Regions from separate parts of the Ensifer sp. 22521 genome, predicted to be linked through region 4. Evidence: riboswitches for the same ligand, from Rfam matches in the RefSeq annotation. Region 4 holds a riboswitch; each other region holds the start of a gene.
What was found. A riboswitch is a leader RNA that binds a small molecule or an ion and turns the genes downstream of it on or off. The one in region 4 is predicted to bind thiamine pyrophosphate.
Positions count from the first base shown of each region.

Region 1: linked by a shared signal. The riboswitch ahead of thiO (glycine oxidase ThiO) and the one ahead of thiC (phosphomethylpyrimidine synthase ThiC) in region 4 are both predicted to bind thiamine pyrophosphate.
Region 2: linked by a shared signal. The riboswitch ahead of thiD (bifunctional hydroxymethylpyrimidine kinase/phosphomethylpyrimidine kinase) and the one ahead of thiC (phosphomethylpyrimidine synthase ThiC) in region 4 are both predicted to bind thiamine pyrophosphate.
Region 3: linked by a shared signal. The riboswitch ahead of thiB (thiamine ABC transporter substrate binding subunit) and the one ahead of thiC (phosphomethylpyrimidine synthase ThiC) in region 4 are both predicted to bind thiamine pyrophosphate.

Region 1 covers NZ_JBQENM010000003.1:195,739-201,140, reverse strand. The annotation lists gene ACTJKE_RS05085 (thiamine phosphate synthase) at 20-625, opposite strand; gene ACTJKE_RS05080 (thiazole synthase) at 622-1,395, opposite strand; gene thiS (sulfur carrier protein ThiS) at 1,399-1,596, opposite strand; gene thiO (glycine oxidase ThiO) at 1,593-2,564, opposite strand; TPP riboswitch at 2,725-2,845, opposite strand; gene bioB (biotin synthase BioB) at 3,258-4,274, shown strand; gene ACTJKE_RS05060 (8-amino-7-oxononanoate synthase) at 4,271-5,402, shown strand, end outside.
Region 2 covers NZ_JBQENM010000014.1:15,807-21,208, forward strand. The annotation lists gene ACTJKE_RS21705 (glycosyltransferase) at 1-872, opposite strand, end outside; TPP riboswitch at 2,217-2,319, shown strand; gene thiD (bifunctional hydroxymethylpyrimidine kinase/phosphomethylpyrimidine kinase) at 2,566-3,375, shown strand; gene ACTJKE_RS21715 (glycosyltransferase family 4 protein) at 3,532-4,833, opposite strand; gene ACTJKE_RS21720 (hypothetical protein) at 4,830-5,402, opposite strand, start outside.
Region 3 covers NZ_JBQENM010000002.1:195,326-200,727, reverse strand. The annotation lists gene ACTJKE_RS03015 (ABC-F family ATP-binding cassette domain-containing protein) at 1-1,728, opposite strand, end outside; gene ACTJKE_RS03010 (thiamine diphosphokinase) at 1,732-2,382, opposite strand; gene ACTJKE_RS03005 (GNAT family N-acetyltransferase) at 2,467-2,952, opposite strand; TPP riboswitch at 3,098-3,216, shown strand; gene thiB (thiamine ABC transporter substrate binding subunit) at 3,266-4,294, shown strand; gene thiP (thiamine/thiamine pyrophosphate ABC transporter permease ThiP) at 4,302-5,402, shown strand, end outside.
Region 4 covers NZ_JBQENM010000003.1:48,775-54,176, reverse strand. The annotation lists gene ACTJKE_RS04370 (Zn-dependent hydrolase) at 1-921, shown strand, start outside; gene ACTJKE_RS04365 (hypothetical protein) at 1,145-1,660, opposite strand; gene thiC (phosphomethylpyrimidine synthase ThiC) at 1,874-3,694, opposite strand; TPP riboswitch at 3,785-3,913, opposite strand; gene ACTJKE_RS04355 (sigma-54-dependent transcriptional regulator) at 4,008-5,372, opposite strand; gene ACTJKE_RS04350 (sensor histidine kinase) at 5,376-5,402, opposite strand, start outside.

The sequences.
Region 1 (5,402 bases), 150 kb from region 4:
ATCCCGCTGTTTCCCTCGATCAGCGCCACGGCGCCGTGCGTGCAATCCACTCCCGCGTCCGCCCCTCTGGATCGGCATTCAGCGTGATATCGGTGACGACCGCGGCGCTGTCGGCGCCATGCTCGAAGACGCCGGCAATCCGGTCGATATTGAGGCCGCCGATCGCAACGAGCGGCAGCGGCGTGACGCGCTCCCGCCAGGCGGAGAGGCGCGGCAGCCCCTGCGGATCCCATTTCATCTGCTTGAGGATCGTCGGATAGATCGGTCCGAGCGCGACATAGTCGGGTTTGGCGGCAAGCGCCGTCTCCAGCTCCCTCTCGTCGTGGGTGCTGAGGCCGAGCTTCACGCCGGAAGAGCGGATTGCGGCAAGATCCGCATCCGCGAGATCCTCCTGGCCGAGATGGACGAAATCGCAGCCCTCGTCGATTGCGAGGCGCCAGTAATCGTTGACGACGAGCTGGCACCCATGACGGTCACAGATCGCCTTGGCCGCGCGGATCTCATCGCGAAGCTCTGCTTCCGGACGGTCCTTGACGCGAAGCTGCACCAGTTTCACGCCGAGCGGCACCAGCCGCCCGATCCATTGGGCACTATCGACGATGAGGTAGAAGGGGTCGAGTTTCACGCGAACACCGCCTTTCCGATGACGGGCGTGGAGGGAACGGCAAAATCGCGCGGTTCGAGCATGCCGGCCTCGAAGGCGTCGCGTCCGGCTTCGATAGCCCGGGCGAAGGCGGAGGCCATGAGGGCCGGTTTCGTTGCCCCGGCGACGGCGGTGTTGAGCAGAACCGCGTCGAAGCCGAGTTCCATCACTGTCGTTGCGTGTGAGGGCCGGCCGATGCCGGCATCGACGATCAGCGGCATATCCGGAAAATGGGCCCGCATGGCGCGCAGCGCCGGGATGTTCTGTGGCCCCATGGCGCTGCCGATCGGCGCGCACCAGGGCATCAGCACCTTGCATCCGGCCTCGACGAGGTGCTCGCCGACCACGAGGTCGTCGGTGGTGTAGGGGAAGACCTCGAAGCCTTCGGCGCAAAGGATGCGTGCTGCTTCGACCAGCCCGAAGACATCGGGCTGAAGCGTATCCTGATGGCCGATGACTTCGAGCTTGATCCAGTTGGTGCCGAAGACCTCGCGCGCCATCTTGGCGGTCAGCACCGCCTCCGACACCGAGTGGCAGCCGGCGGTGTTGGGCAGCACGTGCACGCCGAGCGACCGGATCAGTTCGAAGAAAGCGCCGCCCTGACGGCCGCCGGCGGTTTCGCGGCGCAGCGAAACCGTGACAATCTCGGTCGCCGACGAACGAACCGCGTCTTCGAGCGCGGCAGGCGAGGGGTAGCGGGCGGTGCCCAGAAGCAGGCGGGAACGCAGTTCCTGTCCATAAAGCGTCAGCACGTCTCAGCCTCCTTTCATCGGCGAGAGAATTTCGATCCGGTCGCGATCGCTGAGGGAATGGGCCGAGCGGTCGGCTCGGTGCACCAGCTCGCCGTTGACGGCGGTGGCAAGCCAATCCCCTTCGAAGTCGAGTGCGGCCAGGAGTTCGGCAAGGGTCGTGACTGTGAGGTCGTGATCCTCGCCGTTGACGGTCAATTTCATGCGGCGTCTCCCTTCAGGTTCTGGGCAAGGGCAAGGTTCGCCGCTTCCTCGGCCAAGGCCGGTGAAAGCAGGAAGCCGTGGCGATAGAGCCCGTTGAGCGTGATGGTGTTTCCGGCGCGCATGACGCGCGGCAGATTGTCGGCAAAGGCCGGCCGGACGCCGGTGCCGGTTTCGAGAAGGCGCGCCTCGCCGAAGGCGGGGTGAAGCGCATAGGCAGCGTTCAGCAATTCCATCAGCGAACGGGCGGCAATCGGACCGCCGTCGTCGGTTTCGATCATGGTCGCGCCGCACATGAACAGACCATTGCCGCGCGGTACGATGTAGAGCGGGATGCGCGGGTGGATGAGACGGACTGGCCGCGACAATTCCACTTCGCCGGTCTGCAGATAGAGCATCTCGCCGCGCACGCCGCGCAGGCCGGCGATGGCGCCGATCCGCGAAGCGCCGCTACAGTCGGCGATCAGATCGCTGTCGCTGCTACTATCCGCCTCGCCGATGAAGGCGACGCCGTTCTCGACGAGCTTTTGCCGCAGCAAGACAAGCGCCCGGCGCGGGTCGAGATGCGCCTCGCCGGGGAAGAACAACGCCTCTCGGAAGCGACCGGCAAGCGCCGGCTCCAGTCTCGCGATCGCTTCTCCGTCGAGCCATTCGAAGTCGGACGTGCGCGAAGCGAAGCGTTTGAGTTCGCCGACGTCTCGCGGCGGAGCGACGACGAGGGTGCCGTTGCGTGACACTTCGCCCGGAAGCGCACGGTCCCACCAGTCGATGGCGCCGATGCCGCGCGTCAGCACCGTTTCCTCGGCGCTCTCGCGTTCGCACCAGGGCGCCAGCATGCCGCCGGCAAACCACGACGCCGCCCCGCCGAAGTCCGGCTGCCGCTCGGCAACGGCCACCTCGACGCCACGGCCGATCAGCTCATGTGCCAAGGTCAGCCCGACGACGCCGGTGCCTTTGATCAGGACGCGCACGGTCAATGCGCCCAGCTACGGCGAGCCGAACGTCGGTCTGAAGGAAGCAGAATCGCGATGAAGATACGCATTGCCGAGGCTCCATTGTTGGAGACCCAGTTCGGACCGGAAGAGAGGGAAGGACGCCTTGCCGAGATCTGCTCGCGCGAACGCGAATGCGGCAGCGATGTCTGCACCGTCCCTACGCCAGTATGAACTGGATCAGGTTCAACGGGTCACTGCGCCGCGGAAGTCGCCTAGCAGAATCTCAGCCCCTTGTCGGGACACCCCTGGTGAATGCTTCAAACTGAGCGGCTGGAGCGGATTTTGTCAAGGGCTGCCGGCGTGTACCTCGCGTGCGGTTCTTCGGTTGAAAATTATCTATAAAAATTGAAGAGGCATGTGTTCTTGCGGCTCGGCGGTGTCCGTAGCGGGCATCGGTCGGGAGATCTGCGGATGGTGCGAGGCGCAAGGTCCGCAAATCTGGGCATTTGGCGGCTGCTCTCATTGCCATCAGCTGATGCCGCCAAGGCGGAGAGTTGCGGCATTTGCCCTTCTCGCCGCATCCGTTGAATCATATGAAAGCACGCTATGATTGAAGTAGCAGAGTGCGCTCTCCTTTTGGGTGGTTGCTTGATGCGGTGCCCGTGAAAATTATAGATAATAATGGATTCTATCTATTTTGCTTTGCCGCAAACAGGGAAGTGAACGAACATGCTGGATACAAACAGATCGACCGAGCCGACCTCGGGAGCCACCAAACCCGCCAAAACCGGTTGGAATCTGGCCGACGCGCAAAAAATCTATAATTTGCCGTTCAACGACCTTCTGTATCGTGCGCAGTCCGTTCACCGCGCCCAGTTCGACCCCAATGCCATCCAGATGAGCCGCCTGCTCTCGATCAAGACCGGCGGCTGTGCCGAAGACTGCGGCTATTGCAGCCAGTCGGCGCACTACCCGACGGGGCTGAAAGCGTCGAAACTGATGGAAGTCGAACGGGTTCTTGCAGAGGCACGGAAAGCGAGGGATGGCGGCGCGACGCGCTATTGCATGGGCGCCGCCTGGCGCAGCCCGAAGGAGCGCGACATGGAGGCGATCGTCGCCATGGTCCGCGGCGTCCGGTCGCTCGGCATAGAGACCTGCATGACGCTTGGCATGCTGACGCCGGAACAATCCGGGCGGCTCGCAGATGCCGGGCTCGATTACTACAACCACAATGTCGATACGTCGGAGCGCTTCTACGGCGAGATCATCACCACCCGCAGCTTTGCCGACCGGCTGGAAACGTTGGCAAACGTCCGCGAGGCCGGCATCAAGGTCTGCGCCGGCGGCATTCTCGGCATGGGCGAGACGGCTGACGATCGGATCTCGATGTTGGTGACGCTCGCCAATCTGCCGGTGCCCCCCGAAAGCGTGCCGATCAACATGCTGATTCCGATCCCAGGCTCGAAGCTTGCCGATGCGGCGCCCGTCGATCCGATCGATTTCGTCCGCACCATCGCACTCGCCCGCATACTCATGCCCGCGTCTCACGTCCGCCTTTCAGCCGGCCGCACCGACATGAGCGACGAGATGCAGGCACTCTGTTTCTTCGCCGGCGCCAATTCGATCTTCGTCGGCGAAACGCTGCTGACCGCCGACAACCCGGGCGAGGATCACGATGCGGCACTCTTCCGCCGCCTCGGGCTGAAGCCGATGGCGCCTACGGCAGAACCGGAAGCGGCCGAATGACCGCGGGCTTGCTCCACCGCTACGAGAAGACGCTTCACGGCCTTGAACGCAAAGGGCGTCGGCGCGAGCTTGTCGCGGTTGGTGGCGTTGACTTCACCTCCAACGACTATCTGGCGCTCGCCGGATCGCCGCGGCTGAAGGCCGCAATTGCCTCAGCGATCGACCGCGGCCTGCCGGTCGGGTCCGGCGGTTCGCGGCTGTTGCGCGGCAACCATGCGGAACATGAGGCGCTGGAGGCGGAGGCGGCAGCGTTCTTTGGCGTGGAGCGAACGCTACTCTTCGGCAGCGGTTATGCGGCCAATGCCGCCTTGTTTTCGACGCTGCCGCAGCGCGACGACATCATCGTCCACGATAGCCTGATCCATGCGAGTGCCCATGAGGGTATCGCCGCAAGCAGGGCCGGCGCGGTTGCGGTCAAGCACAACGACGTCGACGCCTTCGCCGATGCGATCGGCACTTGGCGAAAGCGCGGCGGCATGGGACATCCGTGGATTGCCGTTGAAAGCCTCTATTCCATGGATGGCGACCGGGCGCCGCTTGCGGATCTCGCTGCACTGGCCGCGCGGCATGATGGTTTTCTGGTGGTCGACGAAGCGCATGCGACCGGCGTTTTCGGACCCGACGGCCGTGGTCTGGCCGAGGAATTGGAAGGCCGACGGAATCTCGTTGTGCTCCATACCTGCGGCAAGGCGCTCGGCGTTTCCGGCGCCCTCGTTGGCGCAAACGCCGTGCTTTGCGACTATCTTGTCAACCGTGCCCGCAATTTCATCTATTCCACGGCGCCATCGCCGCTGATCGCTGCCGCCGTGCGCGAGGCGCTTGTGACACTGGCGGATGAGCCGCAGCGCCGGGCAGCGTTCGATGATCTCCGGACCTTCGCCAATCGGGCGCTTGCCGAAACCCTCGGCGTCGAAGGCAGCGGCTCGCAGATCCAGCCCGTCCTGATCGGCGACAACGGTCGCGCCGTGCGGATTGCGGCGCGGATGCGCGCCGAGGGTTTTGATATCAGGGCGATCCGTCCACCGACTGTTCCCGAAGGGACGGCGCGGCTTCGGATCGCGATCACGTTGAATGTCGACCGGCCGGTCATCGCGCGCATGTTGGAGCGCTTGAAAGTGGCGATGGCGG
Region 2 (5,402 bases), on a different contig from region 4:
AGATCGTTAACGAAATCGATTTCCCCGCCGTATCCACTTAGCTTTCTAAGGGCGGCAGAGCCAGAGAATTCCTGGTTAAGGCGATCAAAACGTCCGAGGAAGACTAAATTCGGTTGAAAACTCTTGGGGAACACCGCTGCCGCGCTAAGGAAGAGTTCAAAGCCCTTTCGACGTTCATGCCTCCCAAAGAAGATCAGGGTGTCTATACTGCCAGGGGCCACAGGTGCACAACTTAAGGGTTGTTCGCCGTCGAACCCATCATTAAACCATTGGGGTAGCAACCAATTGCACACCCTTGATTTTGGGAGCCGAATTCCTGAAGCGGTGTACCAATCTAGAAGATATTCGCTGGGGCTGATCACTAAGTCCGAATTTTCGATTTGGCTCTTCTCGATTGCTTCTGTCTCAAACTCTTCAAGGCGCGGAAGGTTCTTATTGTGCCTCCGAACCCACTCGGAACTACCGTGCAAATGGGTTACGATTACGCTGGATATGAGGCCTTGGCGACGTGCCATTGCCGTATAGAAGCCTGAACCGAGCCAGTCGTTGAAATGCACTACGTGATAGTTCTGCGATTTGATATATCGATAGACGCAATATGACTTCGATATAGCGTCAACAGGCTGTGATACAACATCATCTGCGTCAACGAGATCTCGAAGAAATCGAACTGTAAAGCTGCTGAAGTTTCTCAGCTGCTCTCGCTGTGTTGCTTGACTGCAGTCCAGATCAGTTATTAAAACGTCGACTTGGTAGCCTAGCGACCGCAGGTGTAAGCTTTGACCCAGCGCGCATGCGCCAATCCCACCAGATCTGTTTAAGCCTGCAAGCTCTTCGGTGACTATCAAAATCTCGCCAAGCCGCGATGACATACTTGATTTCCTTTATTAACGTCGGCAATTCAAATGAGCACACATAGATCAAACATGATTGACCCGCTGTTCTACGTTGAAATGCAGCTTTGGTGCTGCCAGGCTCAAGTAACTTTCGGATGCTGCAGCATTAGATAGGAAACCGAAAGGATGGCTGGGCTGTAGCTCACAATAGGCGTTGCCTGCTATTACTTGCCAGTCTCGATGGGGTAGGGGATCTGCTCCGTACAGCCCGACGGGAGTGCAGCTCGTGCAGGAGCCCGTATTCCTTGAATCGCATATCGTGCCTTACTTCGCGTTGTTTCGACGGCAAACGCGAGTCCGTTGTTGCGGCCGGTCAGCACACAACGTGAACTGATCACTTTAGTGGCTTGCAGGTACATTCTTCTCTCCGGTTTGTCCACAACACCCTGGGCTGCGTCCCCGGGGAGTTCGCCCGAGCGCGCAGACCGTGTTGTCCGGACGGCAGTTACATTTTGGGCTGCTGTGCGACGGGCTGATTGTCGGTCGAGTACTTCTGATGTTCCGTCGACATCCGAACGTAGATCGCCGCCCGAACCTTGAGTTGCTCGTCCGAGGGTGGTTGTTCGCAGCCGTTCTCAGTCCAAACGATGACCACCGGTATATATCACGTGTGAATTGAGGTCAGAATGCCGAAGTATAGACCGGGGAGGTGGGCAGTATGGTTCAGAATACGGGCACAATTGTTCCAGCATCAGCGCGCGCCGCCAGAGACGATTACGTTGCCGCGCCACGTCACGAATTGGGTGGGAGAGGCCATGCGATAAAGACGATCATGCGCTGGACAGGCGCGAGGGGCCGAACGGCGAGGTATCGGCTAGCCGGCGATCGCGGCCCCGACGGATGGCACCTCATTCTGCTGGCCAGACACTGAAGTGTTGCAGGTTGTACTCGCAATGGCGCACCGCGATATTCTGTCTGTCACACGCGAACTGCGCGCAGCCGAAGCGGCCTTGGCCCGAGAAAGTGCAAGTCTCAAAAGCATTGCGGTGACATTGATGCGATGAGGCGCCTTACATCTATCGTTCTGCTTGGAAGGCGCGTCGCCACTGAGTGAAACGCAGTGCTGCCGACCAAATCACTCCGGGATTGCATAGGCTCGCGTTCGAAATCCCCTTGCCTTAACGGCCTTCAGGTGGATAGTCTGCCAAGGTCTGTGAAGTCGAACGCTCAGACGGAAGGCTCCTTATGCTCTCGAGGCAAAAGGGGCCTTTTTGCTGGTTGTTTCCTTTCAGGTCCTCCGTCTTCCGCATCGAGCCGACGCATATACGGGCCTGCTAAACTCAAGCAATTGACATCCCCTGTCACGCTCCCATAGCATTCATGCCTGCCGAGGGGCGCACCTGACGGTGCTGAGATGGCGGTGAGCCAGACCCTTGAACCTGATCCGGATCATACCGGCGTAGGAACGGCAAGGGCCTCTCTGGCACCCCCGCGTCTCCGCCGTTCATCTGGATCTCCGTGATTTTGGTTTCGGGAGATCGTTGGTGCCAATACGCTGTTCAGAATGTAGCGACGAAGAACTGCAGGGAGCGAGGCGACCGACCCATCGGCTCAATCTATCTTCCAGGTTGCCCGGAAGACCTGCCTCAGTTTGCGCGTGTTTGAGCCGGTGGCTTGAGCGCGCTTTCGCCATCATTGGACCCGGTTCTACATTTCAGCGGAGCCAGGCATGACCACTATCGCCGTCACTATTGCGGGCTCGGATTCCGGTGGTGGTGCCGGCATCCAGGCGGATCTGAAGACGTTTTCGGCGCTCGGCGTCTATGGTGCCAGCGTGATCACGGCCATCACCGCGCAAAACACCCGCGGGGTCACGGCCGTCGAGGATATCTCTCCGGCTGTTGTCACAGCTCAGATCGATGCGGTGTTTTCGGATCTCGCCGTTGGCGCGGTGAAGATCGGCATGGTGTCCCGTCAGGAGACAATTGCGGCGATCGCGTCCGGTCAGAAGCGATACGGGCATTTGGCTGTCATCGATCCGGTCATGGTCGCTACTTCAGGTGACGTATTGTTGCGTCCGGATGCGATCGCGACGCTCAAGGAGGAGTTGCTGCCGCTTGGCCTCATCGTGACGCCCAACCTGCCCGAAGCGGCGCTGTTGACGGGCCGCGCGATTGCCGAGAACGAGACGGAAATGGCCCGCCAAGCGGAGATGCTCCTGAAGCTTGGTGCGCGCGCCGTGCTAATGAAAGGCGGGCATGCCAAGGGAGATGAAGCTGTTGATATCCTCTTCAACGGGGATACCCCCTTGCGCTTGTCGCGCCCGCGGGTCGAGACGAGGAACGATCATGGTACTGGCTGCACGCTATCTGCCGCGATCGCGGCTGGTCTCGCCCGTCGCCTCACGCTCGAGGAAGCGGTTGTAGCCGCCAAGACCTATCTGCATGACGCGCTTGTTGCCGGAGCAGCGCTCAAAATCGGGCAGGGGCGGGGACCGGTTCATCACTTCCATCGATGGTGGGCACCGAACGGCGATTAATTCCATTCCGGCGCTTGGCGCCGGTTCCACCGTTCAAGTTGACCTTTAAAAAACCAGGACATCCCATTGCCCGATAAGCAATGGAATGTCCGTCGAGTCGGGAATTCGGTCGCTTGTAAATGCGATGTGAGAGACGAGGACAGAGCGCTTTTCGGTTCAGGCCACAGCGGCGCTGGGGTGCACCGGCTGCTCCTCCTTGAGCAGTTTCCGGTAGAGCGCGACATGTTCGCGGCCGCAGTCGACATGGCTTATCGGGCGCCTGAGCGTTGCCCTGAGGTTGTCCCATGACCTTGGCGTGCTCAGCACGTCTATAAGGCGATCGGCAAGGTCTTGTGCGCTGCCGGTCCGGAAATGATAGCCGTCCAGCCGGTCGCGGACTTTTTCGGCCATGCCGCCGATGTCGGAGCAAATAATCGGCCGGCCATGGTGCAGCGCTTCCTGGATCACGATCGGCGAGTTTTCCCACCAGACAGATGGCATCACAACCCAGTCAACCGATCGCATCAGCCGCGGCATGTCCTGGTTTTGGTAGGAGCCGTAAAAGCGGACGCGGCGGCCGGCGTCTTCGATCAGTTTCGCTACGCGTTCCTGATACTCGATCGGCTGACGCTCGAGGTTGCCGCCGAAGATCATCAGCGTGGAATCGTCACCCCAGATATCGTCGGGCACGCGCGATACCGCGTCGATCAGCACATGAACGCCCTTGAAGGGGGTCATCTGCCCGAAATAGGCAAAACGATTGCGACGTGCCGTCGGCGCCTGCAAGTCACGCGAGGGCGTCTTTTCACCCAGGACGATGCCGTTTTCGATCACGAATATCTTCTCAGCAGCGATGCCCCACTCGACATAGCGATTGGCGAGAAAGGCGCTCGGGGCGATGAAGGCGTCGGCAAGGTTTAGCATGCCCCGCACGAACTGCTCGCGGCGCACGAAACGCGACACCGGGATTTCGGGGAAACACGTGTGGCAACTGATTGGCGAAGCGCCATTGCAAAGCTGGCCCGAGGGCCGCTTCACCATTTGCCCGTGGTTGTGACAGATCGGCAGGTACTCGTGGAAGGTCACGACGATGCGCGCTTTCGGCAGAGCGTCGCGCACTGCATAGAGGGCTTCCAGTCCGAACCCGATGATATGGTGGAAGTGGACGATGTCGGGCTTGATGTCTCCCACAAAGCGCAAGAGGTCGCGACGGATCGCGTCGGTATCGCCGTTGGACAGGAAGAAATGATCAAAGTCCTCGGCATGGTAGAGCACCTCGTCCATCGCCAGGCGAAGGCTCATCAGCGCCGACGCGCCGTGGCGCGGCACGGGATTGCCGACGCGGGCGAGGTAGATCGATTCGATCCCCGGCAGGCCGTTCAATGCCTTGTGCAAACCATGGGAGGCGATCTCGGCGCCGCCCAGCGAATGGATCGGGTGGCCGTGCGAGACGACCAGCACGCGGAGTTTCTCACTCATGCCGAAACCTCATTGTGGGTCGTGGTGTCTGGCTCGACGGTCTGCATCCAGCGGCCACGGAAGAGCGTCTGATCGACACGCTCCACGTACCTGGCCGTGGCTGCCGAAACGGCACCGGACGCCTCATCCGACCCGAGCATCTGCAAGGCGGGCAGCCAATAGGATTCGTAGCCCTTGCGGCTCAGCCTCAAGGCAAGATCCAGCCCATTGAGAGACGCACCGAGATAAGCCGGCGAAGGGCAGGTATCGTCGAGAAGCGCCTTGCGAGGCATGATGCAGCACTCGAGCGACGCGGTCGCCACCCGCGTCAGCTTCAGGCGGTTCACAGCGCCGACCGGATAACCGGCATACCGGCTCGACTGCAGATGATCCGCGCGATCGAGCGACGAACTGCCGGCCCAACGGATCGAATGATCCTCATAGGCAAGGGTCGGCGAAATGATGCTTCCGCTCCTGGTTTCATAGTTCGCAACAAGCGTCTGGTACCAACCGGGATTGGCGGGCGTCAGGGACGCAGACAGCAGGATGACGGTTTCATTGTCGATGGCCTGCGCCGCAGTCCGCGCAAG
Region 3 (5,402 bases), on a different contig from region 4:
CGCAAAGGCGTTTGGATCTTTTGTGAAAAGCTTGGGATCAGCCATCTTTTCTTCGCGCTTGGCGGCCTCGGCCTCTGCCTTGGCGATCTCCTTCGGCAGGTTTTCGAGCGCGAATTTCTGCTTGTAGGAAAGCTTGCCCTTGGCGGCCTTCGGCGCATCGGCGGAGGGTGCAGCGGCGTCGGCTTTGGCCTTTTCCGCCTTCTCTGCCTTGCGCTTTTCTTCAATCGCGCCCTTGCGCTGCGCCATCATGTCGGAATAGCCGCCAGCATATTCGATCCAGCGGCCATCCGGCTCCTCCGGGTTTGCCGGCGCGATCGTCGAGGTGACGGTGCGATCGAGAAAGTCACGGTCGTGGCTGACGAGAATGACCGTTCCGGCAAAGCCGGCGACGATCTCCTGCAACAGGTCCAGCGTCTCGATGTCGAGGTCGTTGGTCGGCTCGTCGAGGATCAGAAGATTGGTCGCCCGCGAAAGAATGCGCGCCAGCATCAGCCGAGCGCGCTCGCCACCCGAGAGCTCGCGGATCGGCGTGCGCGCCTGTTCCGGCTGGAACAGGAAATCCTTCATGTAGCCGGTAACGTGGCGCTGCTCACCGTTGACAAGCAGGTTGTCGCCGCGCCCGTCGGTCAGGTAATGGGCCAGCGTGTCGTCCAGGTTGAGGTCTTCGCGCTTCTGGTCGAGCGTCGCCATTTCGAGGTTGGTGCCGAGCTTGACCGTGCCTGTGTCCGGCTCGATCTGACCGGTCAACATCTTGAGGAGCGTCGTCTTGCCGGCACCGTTCGGACCGACGAGACCGATGCGGTCACCGCGATGGACGCGGATCGAGAAGGGCGCGACGATGGTGCGGTCACCATAGGCCTTGCTGACCTTTTCGGCCTCGATCACCAGCTTGCCGGACTCCTTGGCGTCAGCTGCCGTTGCCTGCACGGTGCCTTGAGGCCCCTTGTGGCCGCGATAGACCGCGCGCATGGTCTGCAACTCGCCGAGGCGGCGCATGTTGCGCTTGCGCCGCGCCGTCACGCCGTAGCGCAGCCAGTGCTCCTCGCGCTCGATCGCCTTGCCGAGCTTGTGCTGCTCCAGTTCCTCGGCCTCCAGCACCTCGTCGCGCCAGGCTTCGAAATGGCCAAAGCCGCGATCGAGCCGGCGCGACTGGCCACGGTCGAGCCAAACGGTCGCCGTCGAGACCTTCTCCAGGAAGCGCCGGTCGTGCGAGATCAACACCAGCGCCGAACGGCTGCGGGTAAGCTCCTCTTCCAGCCATTCGATCGTCGGCAGGTCGAGATGGTTGGTCGGTTCGTCAAGCAGCAAGATGTCAGGTTCCGGCGCCATGACGCGCGCCAGTGCGGCACGGCGCGCCTCACCGCCCGAAAGGCGCGTCGGGTCTTCTTCGCCGGTCAGGCCCAGATGCTGCAGCAGGTAGGCGACGCGATAGGGATCGTCGCTCGGTCCGAGGCCGGCTTCGGCATAGGCCTGCACCGTGTCGTAGCCGTCGAAATCCGGCGCCTGGTGGAGATAGCGGATGGTCGCTGAGGGATGGCGGAACACCTCGCCCGACTGTGCCTCTGAAAGGCCCGCGGCGATCTTCATCAAGGTCGACTTGCCCGAGCCATTGCGCCCGACAAGGCAGATGCGATCGCCCGGTTCCACTTGCAGATTGGCACCGGCAAGCAGCGGCGCGCCGCCGAAGGTCAAGAAGATATCGTCGAGTTTCAGAATTGGGGGCGCCAAGGCTCAGGCTCCGGAAAGATCATAGGGGCGGGCAAGCACGATGGCGCGTCCGCTCTTGAGGCTGAAGCGAAGGGGACCCTCCGCGACGTTGGAAACGGTTCGGGACGATCCGAACGGCAGGGTGAAATCGTCAAGCGGATAGCGCGCATTGACGATCGAAAGGCCGGTCAGCTCGGTCAATCCCAGCACGGAAAAGAGACAACCTTTCGGCAGGTCGAGATCGAGCGTGCCTGCCAGCAGCGGGTAGGCTTCTTCCTCGCCCGAGGTCATCAGCACCGAAAGCCCGCGCTCGGCAAGCGCTGCGGCCTGCAGCAGGTGCAGGAAGGCATGGTCGCTGCGGCTGCCGCCAAGCGCGCCGGCAAAGATCAGCCGATCAGCGCCGCGGGACAACGCAGCCTCGACCGCGATCTCGCCATCCGTCGCAGCCTTTGCCGCCGGGTAGGGCTCGCGTGGAACGGAGGCGAACTCGGACAGCAGGGCGTCTTCGGTCGAATCGAAATCGCCGACCCAGACATCCGGCACGACGCCGAGCAAGCGGGCATGGCGCATGCCGCCGTCAGCGGCAACGAAGCGGCTGCCGCTGAGCTGCTCTGTCAGCCGGCTGGTCACCGAGAGGGCGCCGCCAAGCAATATGGTGAAGGTCGATCGAGCCATGGCAATGCCCATAGCGCAAAGGATCGCGGAAGGAAAACGAAGAAAACCGCAAACCGCTGCGATCGCAGCAATTTGCCGAAGCCGTCAGTGTCCTTCCGGCACCGGTTCCGGGAATAGCATGCCGGCATAGATCCCGGGTGTTGAATCGGGAATTTCGATCGCGCCGGCCACGCGCTCGTAGAACTTCGCCGGGCCGACGCCACCGATGACCGCATAGCCGTAGCCCGCCTCGCGCATCGCCGTCAGGCTTGCAAGCAGCAGCGCCTCGCCGATGCCCTGCCCACGCATACCTTCATCGACGCCGGTTGGGCCGAAGAAGCCGAGCGCTGTCACGTCGTGGCAGGCAAAGCCGACGATCTTTTCGTCGTGCACCGCGACGTGCATGCGTGTCGGGGTCGAGGAGAAGGCAGCTTCCGCTTCGCCTGCCCAGCCGGCGCCAAACGTCTTTTCGATCCAGGAGACCACCAGACGGCGTTCCGGCGCCATGGCGCGACGGATGCTGATGCCTGAACCAAGCCGCGACTGGGGCTCTGCCGGAAGGGCATAAAGGCGAACTAGCATATCTGGCATGGGATTTCCTCCTTGCGGCCAAGCGTGATGGTGTCATAGCGCAGTTGCCGGTTGGCGAAAACGCCCGACAGAAAATGGGCTCGCCCCATGCGTCGCCCATTCCAAACACCGCTTGCCATGAAGCCGCCGCAGCGGTAAATCTCTTGCCGCTCTAACGGGGTGCCTCCCGACCGCATGGCGGCCGGAGGCTGAGAGGCGTCAAAACGCCAACCCGCGGAACCTGATCCGGCTCATACCGGCGGAGGGATTAGACGCGATCGCACCGATACGCCCTTTTCCCGTGCAACAACGAACTTTGGGAGAGGTGCTTCGCATGTCCAATTCATCACAGCTCAAAATACTTAGCCGGCTAGCGCTGGCCGCAAGCGCAAGCCTTGTTTTCACCGGTTATGCCGCCGCTGCCGACAAGACGCTGACCGTCTACACCTATGAAAGCTTCATCACCGAATGGGGGCCGGGCGCCAAGGTGGCGGAAGCCTTCGAAAAGACCTGCGAATGCAAGGTCAACTATGTCGGTGTTGCCGATGGCGTCGAACTCTTGACGCGCCTAAAGCTCGAGGGTGCTGCCTCGAAGGCCGACATCGTGCTCGGTCTCGACACCAACCTCGTGGCGGAAGCAAAGGCAACGGGCTTCTTCGCACCGCATGGCATCGAAGCGAAGGACCTGAAGGTGCCCGGCAACTTCTCCGACGACACCTTCCTGCCCTATGACTACGGCCATTTCGCCGTCGTCTACGACACCGAGACCCTGAAGACACCGCCGAAGAGCCTCAAGGAACTGGTCGAAGGCGACGCGTCGCAGAAGATCGTCATCGAGGACCCGCGCACCTCGACGCCGGGCCTCGGATTGCTGCTTTGGGTCAAGGCGGTCTATGGCGACGAGGCGGGTGCTGCCTGGGCGAAGCTCAAGGACCGTGTTCTGACCGTCACCCCCGGCTGGTCGGAAGCCTATGGCCTCTTCACCAAGGGCGAAGCGCCGATGGTGCTCTCCTACACCACCTCGCCCGCCTACCACATGGTCGCTGAGAACACCGAGCGCTACCAGGCGGCCACCTTCTCGGAAGGTCACTACATCCAGATCGAAGTCGCCGGCATGACCAAGAGTGCCAAGGAGCCGGAACTGGCAAAGCAGTTCCTCGCGTTCATGACCGGTCCGGAATTCCAGTCGATCATTCCGACAACCAACTGGATGATGCCGGTCGCAGCAACCAAGGAGCCGCTGCCGGACGCCTTCAACAAGCTGGTCAACCCGGAGAAGACCTTCCTGCTGCCATCGGAAGAGGTCGCGAAGAACCGCAAGGCCTGGATCGACGAGTGGCTTGCTGCCATGAGCAAGAACTGAGGCCGGATTGTTCGCACTTCGCGAAAACCGCATGACTGTTGTCGCCGGGGCGATTTGCCTCGGCGCCTTCCTGCTCTTCGTCGGCCTGGCGATCGCCGCCTTGCTCGCCCAAACCGGCGGCACGGACGAAGGCACTCTGTTCGACGCCTATATCTGGCGCGTCACCCGCTTCACGCTGCTGCAGGCAAGCCTTTCCACTCTGCTGTCCGTGCTCTTCGCGATACCGGTGGCGCGGGCGCTGGCGCGGCGGCCGCGTTTCTTCGGCCGGATCTGGCTGTTGCGGCTGATGGCGCTGCCGCTCGGCCTGCCCGTTCTCGTCGGCGCACTCGGGCTGATCGAGATCTGGGGACGCCAGGGCTTCCTCAATTCCGGCCTGCGCTGGCTCGGCCTCGAGCAACCGATCAGCATCTATGGCCTGTTCGGCATCCTGCTTGCCCATGTCTTCTTCAACATGCCGCTTGCGGCGCGCCTGTTCCTGGCCGGCCTCGAGCGCATTCCCGCCGAATACTGGCGCAGCGCTGCCAATCTCGGCATGCCCTCCCGAGCGCTCTTCCGCTTCATCGAATGGCCCGTCCTGCGCGGCCTGTTGCCAGGCGCGGCCGGCCTCGTCTTCATGCTCTGCGCCACCAGCTTCACGCTCGTGCTGACGCTTGGCGGCGGGCCCGCTGCCAGCACCATCGAGGTCGCGATCTATCAGGCGCTGCGCTTCGATTTCGATCCGCCACGCGCCATCGCGCTGTCCGGCCTGCAGATCGCCATGACCGGCGTCCTGCTTCTCATCCTCAGACGTCTGGCAACGGATCCGGAAGAGGGCATGACCGGCGGCCGAACCGTTCGACGCTTCGATGGCACAACCACAGCGGCGCTGTTCAACGATGGCGCCTGGATCATCCTGGCATTGCTCTTTCTCATCGCCCCGTTGATTGCGGTGGTCGTCTCCGGCCTGCAGGCCGATCTTCTGAAGCTCGCGCGCGATCCGAGCGTGCACCGGGCACTGATGACGAGTGCGGCGATCGCGCTCGCCTCGGCACTCGCCTCCGTCGCCATGGCGGCCGTGATGATCCGCGCCGCGGCGACGGTCACCGCGCCACGCCATGCGGGCGCGCCG
Region 4 (5,402 bases):
AGAGAGCGCGGTCTGACGCCGGCCCGGCCGATCGTCGTTGCCGCCTTCACCAACGAGGAGGGCGTGCGTTTTGCGCCCGACATGCTCGGCTCGCTCGTCTATGCCGGCGGGCTGCCGGTGGAGAAGGCGCTTGCGACCGTCGGCACAGATGGCGCGGTGCTGGGAGAGGAACTCGCGCGGATCGGCTATGCGGGCAATGTCGAACCGGGGTTCCTCATACCCCACGCCTATGTCGAGCTCCATATCGAGCAGGGACCGGTGCTGGAGCGCGAGGGATTTGCAATCGGCGCGGTCGAAAACCTGCAGGGCATTTCCTGGCAGCGGGTGACGATCGACGGTGTCGCCAATCACGCCGGCACGACGCCGATGGCGATGCGCTGTGACGCCGGGCTTGCGGCCGCCCGCATCGGCCTTTTCCTGCGCGATCATATAACCCGCTCGAACGCTCCGAGCGTCGCGACCATTGGCACCATGCGTTTCGAGCCGGACGCAATCAACGTCATTCCGTCGCGGGCGGTCTTCACCGTAGACCTGCGCGACCCGGACGAGGATCGGCTGCAGGCGCTGGAGGCGGCGCTTGCGGATTTCCTCCTGCGTGTCGCCGCTGAAGAGGGTGTCGAGATATCGGTCGAGCGCCTGGCGCGTTTCCAGCCGGTCGCCTTCGATCTGGGCATTGTCGCCACGATCGAGGCTTCGGCGAAGGCGCGGGGCCTGAAGAGCCGGCGCATGACTTCGGGCGCCGGCCACGATGCGCAGATGATCGCACGCGTCGCGCCGACGGCGATGATCTTCGTGCCGAGCCGCGACGGCATCAGCCACAATCCGCGCGAACACACGGAGGCGGATGATCTGGTTGCCGGGGCGAATGTGCTGCTCGATGTCGTCGAGCGGATTGCTTGCAGCGGCTGGAAAGGCAGTTAGGAATACTCGCGGCGAGAAAGACGATGGTCTGTATCCGTAACTCCGCCGCCACACTCCGGCAGGTCGTGATCGGGATAGACATATCTCGAATGTAAAGCTCTGACGCCGGCTGAGCTGGTTCTCGCGCGTCAGAACCCGTTCCTACACGCACATCCGGAGTCCGGTTTCGAGAAATGGCGTAGCTCCCCTCCGTTGCGACGAAGTTGACCTGTCTTCAAGGCTCTCATTTCGTGTGAACGGTCTTCTGCCGGGCAGGAGATTCAGGCTGGCTCCGTTCGAAGCGCCTTTCCGGCGTCTGGCGGAAAAGGTTAAGGAAATTGCTGCCGCCGTGCCAGACCTTGCCGCTTGGTCCGTAATCCCGTGAGTCGCGCATCGATGAGTGGGGCTCGCTGTGGCTATCGCTGTCGATGACGGCAGCACCTCCGCCGCCTGCGCCGGTGCCGCCGGGAACGCCGCCTACGCCGCTGCCGTCACCGGTGCCCCAATTGCCACCACCCCCATCGCCGCCACCCTCTGTGCCGTTGCTTCCGCCGCTCCCGACGTTTTCGCCACCTTGGTCGCTGCCATCAGTGCCATTTTCACCATTCCCGCCGCCGACATCGTCGTCCGCATGGGCGGCAGAAATCCAGGAAAAACCCGTGGCAAAACTCCCGCTGTCGTCGAGGCGTGGCAGATCTCCAGCGAGTGCCACAAGGCCGCCTATCGACAGGGCCGTCAGTCTCAGCAGGCGTGTCCTCAAGTCATTCTCCTCGTAAACGGCGTTTTTTTCGTCGTCCTGCAAGAGCGCCGCAGAGGACGGCAGCTTGGCGTGAATGACGGGTCCGCCGGCGGCGACTTTTGCGTGAGTTTTACATATCGTTCAACCGATAAGGGGGCAAGCTATTCCCCCAGGGCCCAGCATCCGCCTTGCCGTCGGAAGGGACTACGAGGCGTCCCTCCCGACGTGTGCCCTTTAACTCTTATCTTCGACCTCAGCGACCGGCATATAGAGGTCGCCACCCTCGCGGTATTTCGCGGCCATTGCCTCCAGCCCCTCCTTCTGCGCTTCCGCACGAATGTCGTGCGAGATCCGCATCGAGCAGAATTTCGGGCCGCACATCGAGCAGAAATGCGCGACCTTGTGCGCCTCCTTCGGCAGGGTCTCGTCGTGGAAGTTACGGGCCGTCTCCGGGTCGAGAGAGAGGTTGAACTGGTCCTCCCAGCGGAACTCGAAGCGGGCGCGCGAGAGAGCGTCGTCGCGCACCTGGGCGGCCGGGTGACCCTTGGCGAGATCGGCGGCGTGGGCGGCGATCTTGTAGGTGATAACGCCCACTTTGACGTCGTTGCGGTCGGGCAGGCCCAGGTGTTCCTTCGGCGTGACGTAGCAGAGCATGGCGGTGCCGAACCAGCCGATCATCGCAGCGCCGATGCCGGAGGTGATGTGATCGTAGCCCGGTGCGATGTCGGTCGTCAGCGGGCCGAGCGTGTAGAACGGCGCCTCGCCGCAGACGGCAAGCTGCTTGTCCATGTTCTCCTTGATCTTGTGCATCGGCACGTGGCCGGGGCCTTCGATCATCACCTGACAATCCTTGGCCCAGGCGATCTTCGTAAGTTCGCCGAGCGTTTCCAGTTCGGCGAATTGCGCGGCGTCGTTGGCGTCGGCGATCGAGCCAGGGCGCAGGCCGTCGCCGAGCGAGAAGGAGACGTCATAGGCGCGGCAGATGTCGCAGATCTCCTCGAAATGCTCGTAGAGGAAGCTTTCCTTGTGGTGATGCAGACACCACTTGGCCATGATCGAGCCGCCGCGGGAGACGATGCCGGTGACGCGATCGACGGTGAGCGGGATGTAGTGCAGGCGTACGCCAGCATGGATGGTGAAATAGTCGACGCCCTGTTCGGCCTGCTCGATCAGCGTGTCGCGATAGACTTCCCAGGTGAGGTCCTCGGCAATGCCGTTGACCTTTTCCAGCGCCTGGTAGAGCGGCACGGTCCCGATCGGAACCGGCGAATTGCGGATGATCCATTCGCGGATGTTGTGGATGTTGCGGCCGGTCGAAAGGTCCATAACCGTATCGGCGCCCCAGCGGGTCGCCCAGACCATTTTTTCGACCTCTTCGGCCATCGACGAGGTGACGGCGGAGTTGCCGATATTGGCGTTGATCTTCACCAGGAAGTTCCGCCCGATGATCATCGGTTCGGATTCCGGATGGTTAATGTTGGCGGGCAGGATGGCCCGGCCGCTGGCGATTTCCTGGCGGACGAATTCGGGCGTCACATGATCGGGAACGTGTGCGCCGAAGCTTTCGCCGTCACGAACCTTCGCGCGTGCCGCATCGCGACCGAGGTTTTCACGGATCGCCACGAACTCCATCTCCGGCGTGATGATGCCGGCGCGGGCGTAGGCAAGCTGCGTTACCGCCTTGCCAGCAGTCGCCTTGAGCGGCGCGTGCTGGAACGGGAAGGTCGGCGTCAGCCGATCGCCGCTCGCAAAGCCATTGTCCTCCGGCCGCACGATCCGTCCCTCGTAGGTTTCCACGTCGCCGCGTCCGACGATCCAGTTGCGGCGAAGCCGCGGCAGGCCCGCCTCGATGCTGATCTCGGCGTCATCGGCGGTATAGGCGCCGGAGGAATCGTAGACGGTAACCGGCGGCTCGCCGGAGGTCGGGTGCAGCGCGATCTCGCGCATCGGCACGCGGATATCCGGGTGGAGGATGCCCGGCTTATGGATCTTGCGCGAGGCCGGAAGCGGGCCTTGGGTGACCGAGAGGGGGGTAGGCTTTGTGGCAATATTCATGACGAGGCTCCAAGTTTGCGATTGGAGACCCAGTTCTGATGCCGGAAGGATGAAAGACGCTCCGCCAGATGCTGGACGCACGGAATCCTGGCTTCGATATCTGCACCGTCCCTACGCCAGTATGAACTGGATCAGGTTCAACGGGTCACTGCGCCACAGCCGGCAAGCCGGCCATCCAGCAGAATCTCAGCCCCTTGCGGGACCCCCCTGGTGAATGCCTAAGAGATAGCCATCGAACGGCACAGGTCGTCAAGCGCGAATTCGTCGGTCGGCGAAGATGCAATTTTAGAGTGTATTTGGCCGCTGACGAGAGCTAGCTGCCGGATTTTTCCGGAATGCCGCGCTCCGCATAGTCGGCTCGGTTGATGCCGTGACGCTGGAGCTTGTCGTAGAAGGTCTTGCGCGGAATGCCGAGCGCTTCGATCGTCGCCTTGACGTCGCCGCGCTGGGCGCGAAGCGCCTCCTTCAGGATTTCCGCTTCGTAGCGTTCGAGCCGTTCCGGCAGGGCGAAACCAGACTGTTCAACGACTGCAATGGGCTGCCCCAGCGGGCCTTCGACCCCAAGTGCGACCCGTTCGGCAAAATGCGAGAGTTCGCGCACATTGCCGGGCCAGGCATGGGTCATCAGGTGTTGCTGCACTGCCGGCGAGATGTGAGGCACGTCGCGCTTGAAGCGCTCCGCCGCCCGCGTCAGGAAGTGCGAAAAGAGCAGCGGGATATCATCGCGGCGCTCGCGCAGCGGCGGGATCGACAGCGTCACGACATTCAACCGGAAGTAAAGATCCTCGCGAAAGTCGCCGCGCTGGGCCGGGTCGCCGAGGTCGATCTTGGCGGCGGCGATGACGCGGATATCGACGGGACGCACCTGATTGGTGCCGAGTGGCGTGATCTCGCGGGCTTCGAGAACGCGCAGCATCTTGACCTGGGTCGCCGGCGGCATCGCCTCGATCTCGTCGAGGAATAGCGTGCCGCCGCTCGCGTGTTCGATCCGGCCCACACGCTTCTTCAGGGCGCCGGTGAAGGCACCCTGTTCGTGGCCGAAGAGTTCGCTTTCGATCACCGTTTCCGGCAGCGCGCCGCAGTTCAGCGCCACGAAGTTGCCGTCGCGGCGCCGGCTCCAATTGTGGAGCAGCGTCGCGACCACCTCCTTGCCGCTGCCGGTTTCGCCGGCGACGAGCACGTCCACATCCGTGTCGGCGATGTGCCGGATCGTCTGGCGCAAGCGCTCCATGACCGGCGTCTGGCCGATCAGCGGCAGGCTGTCGCCAGCCGTTTCCGCCGCCCGTTTGAGCGCGCGGTTCTCCATGACGAGCCGTCGCTTTTCGAGCGCGCGGCGCACGCTCTGCACCAGCCGGTCGGCGGCAAAGGGCTTGGGGATGAAGTCGTAGACGCCATCCTGCAGCGCTTGAACTGCCATCGGTATGTCGCCGTGGCCGGTCACCAGAATGACCGGCAGGTCCTTGTCGAAGGTAGCGATGCGGCGAAAGAGCTGCAGCCCGTCGATGCCGGGCATGCGGATATCACTGACGACGATGCCATCGAAATTCGCGTCGAGGGTTTCCAAGGCTTCGGCGGCGCTCGCAAGCGAAGTGACGTCGAAACCGGCGAGCTCCAGCGTCTGCGTCATCGCCTTGCGCAGATAGTTGTCGTCGTCGATGAGGTAGACGGACGGCTGCATCGCTCAGGCCCTCTTCAGGCGAACCGTGAA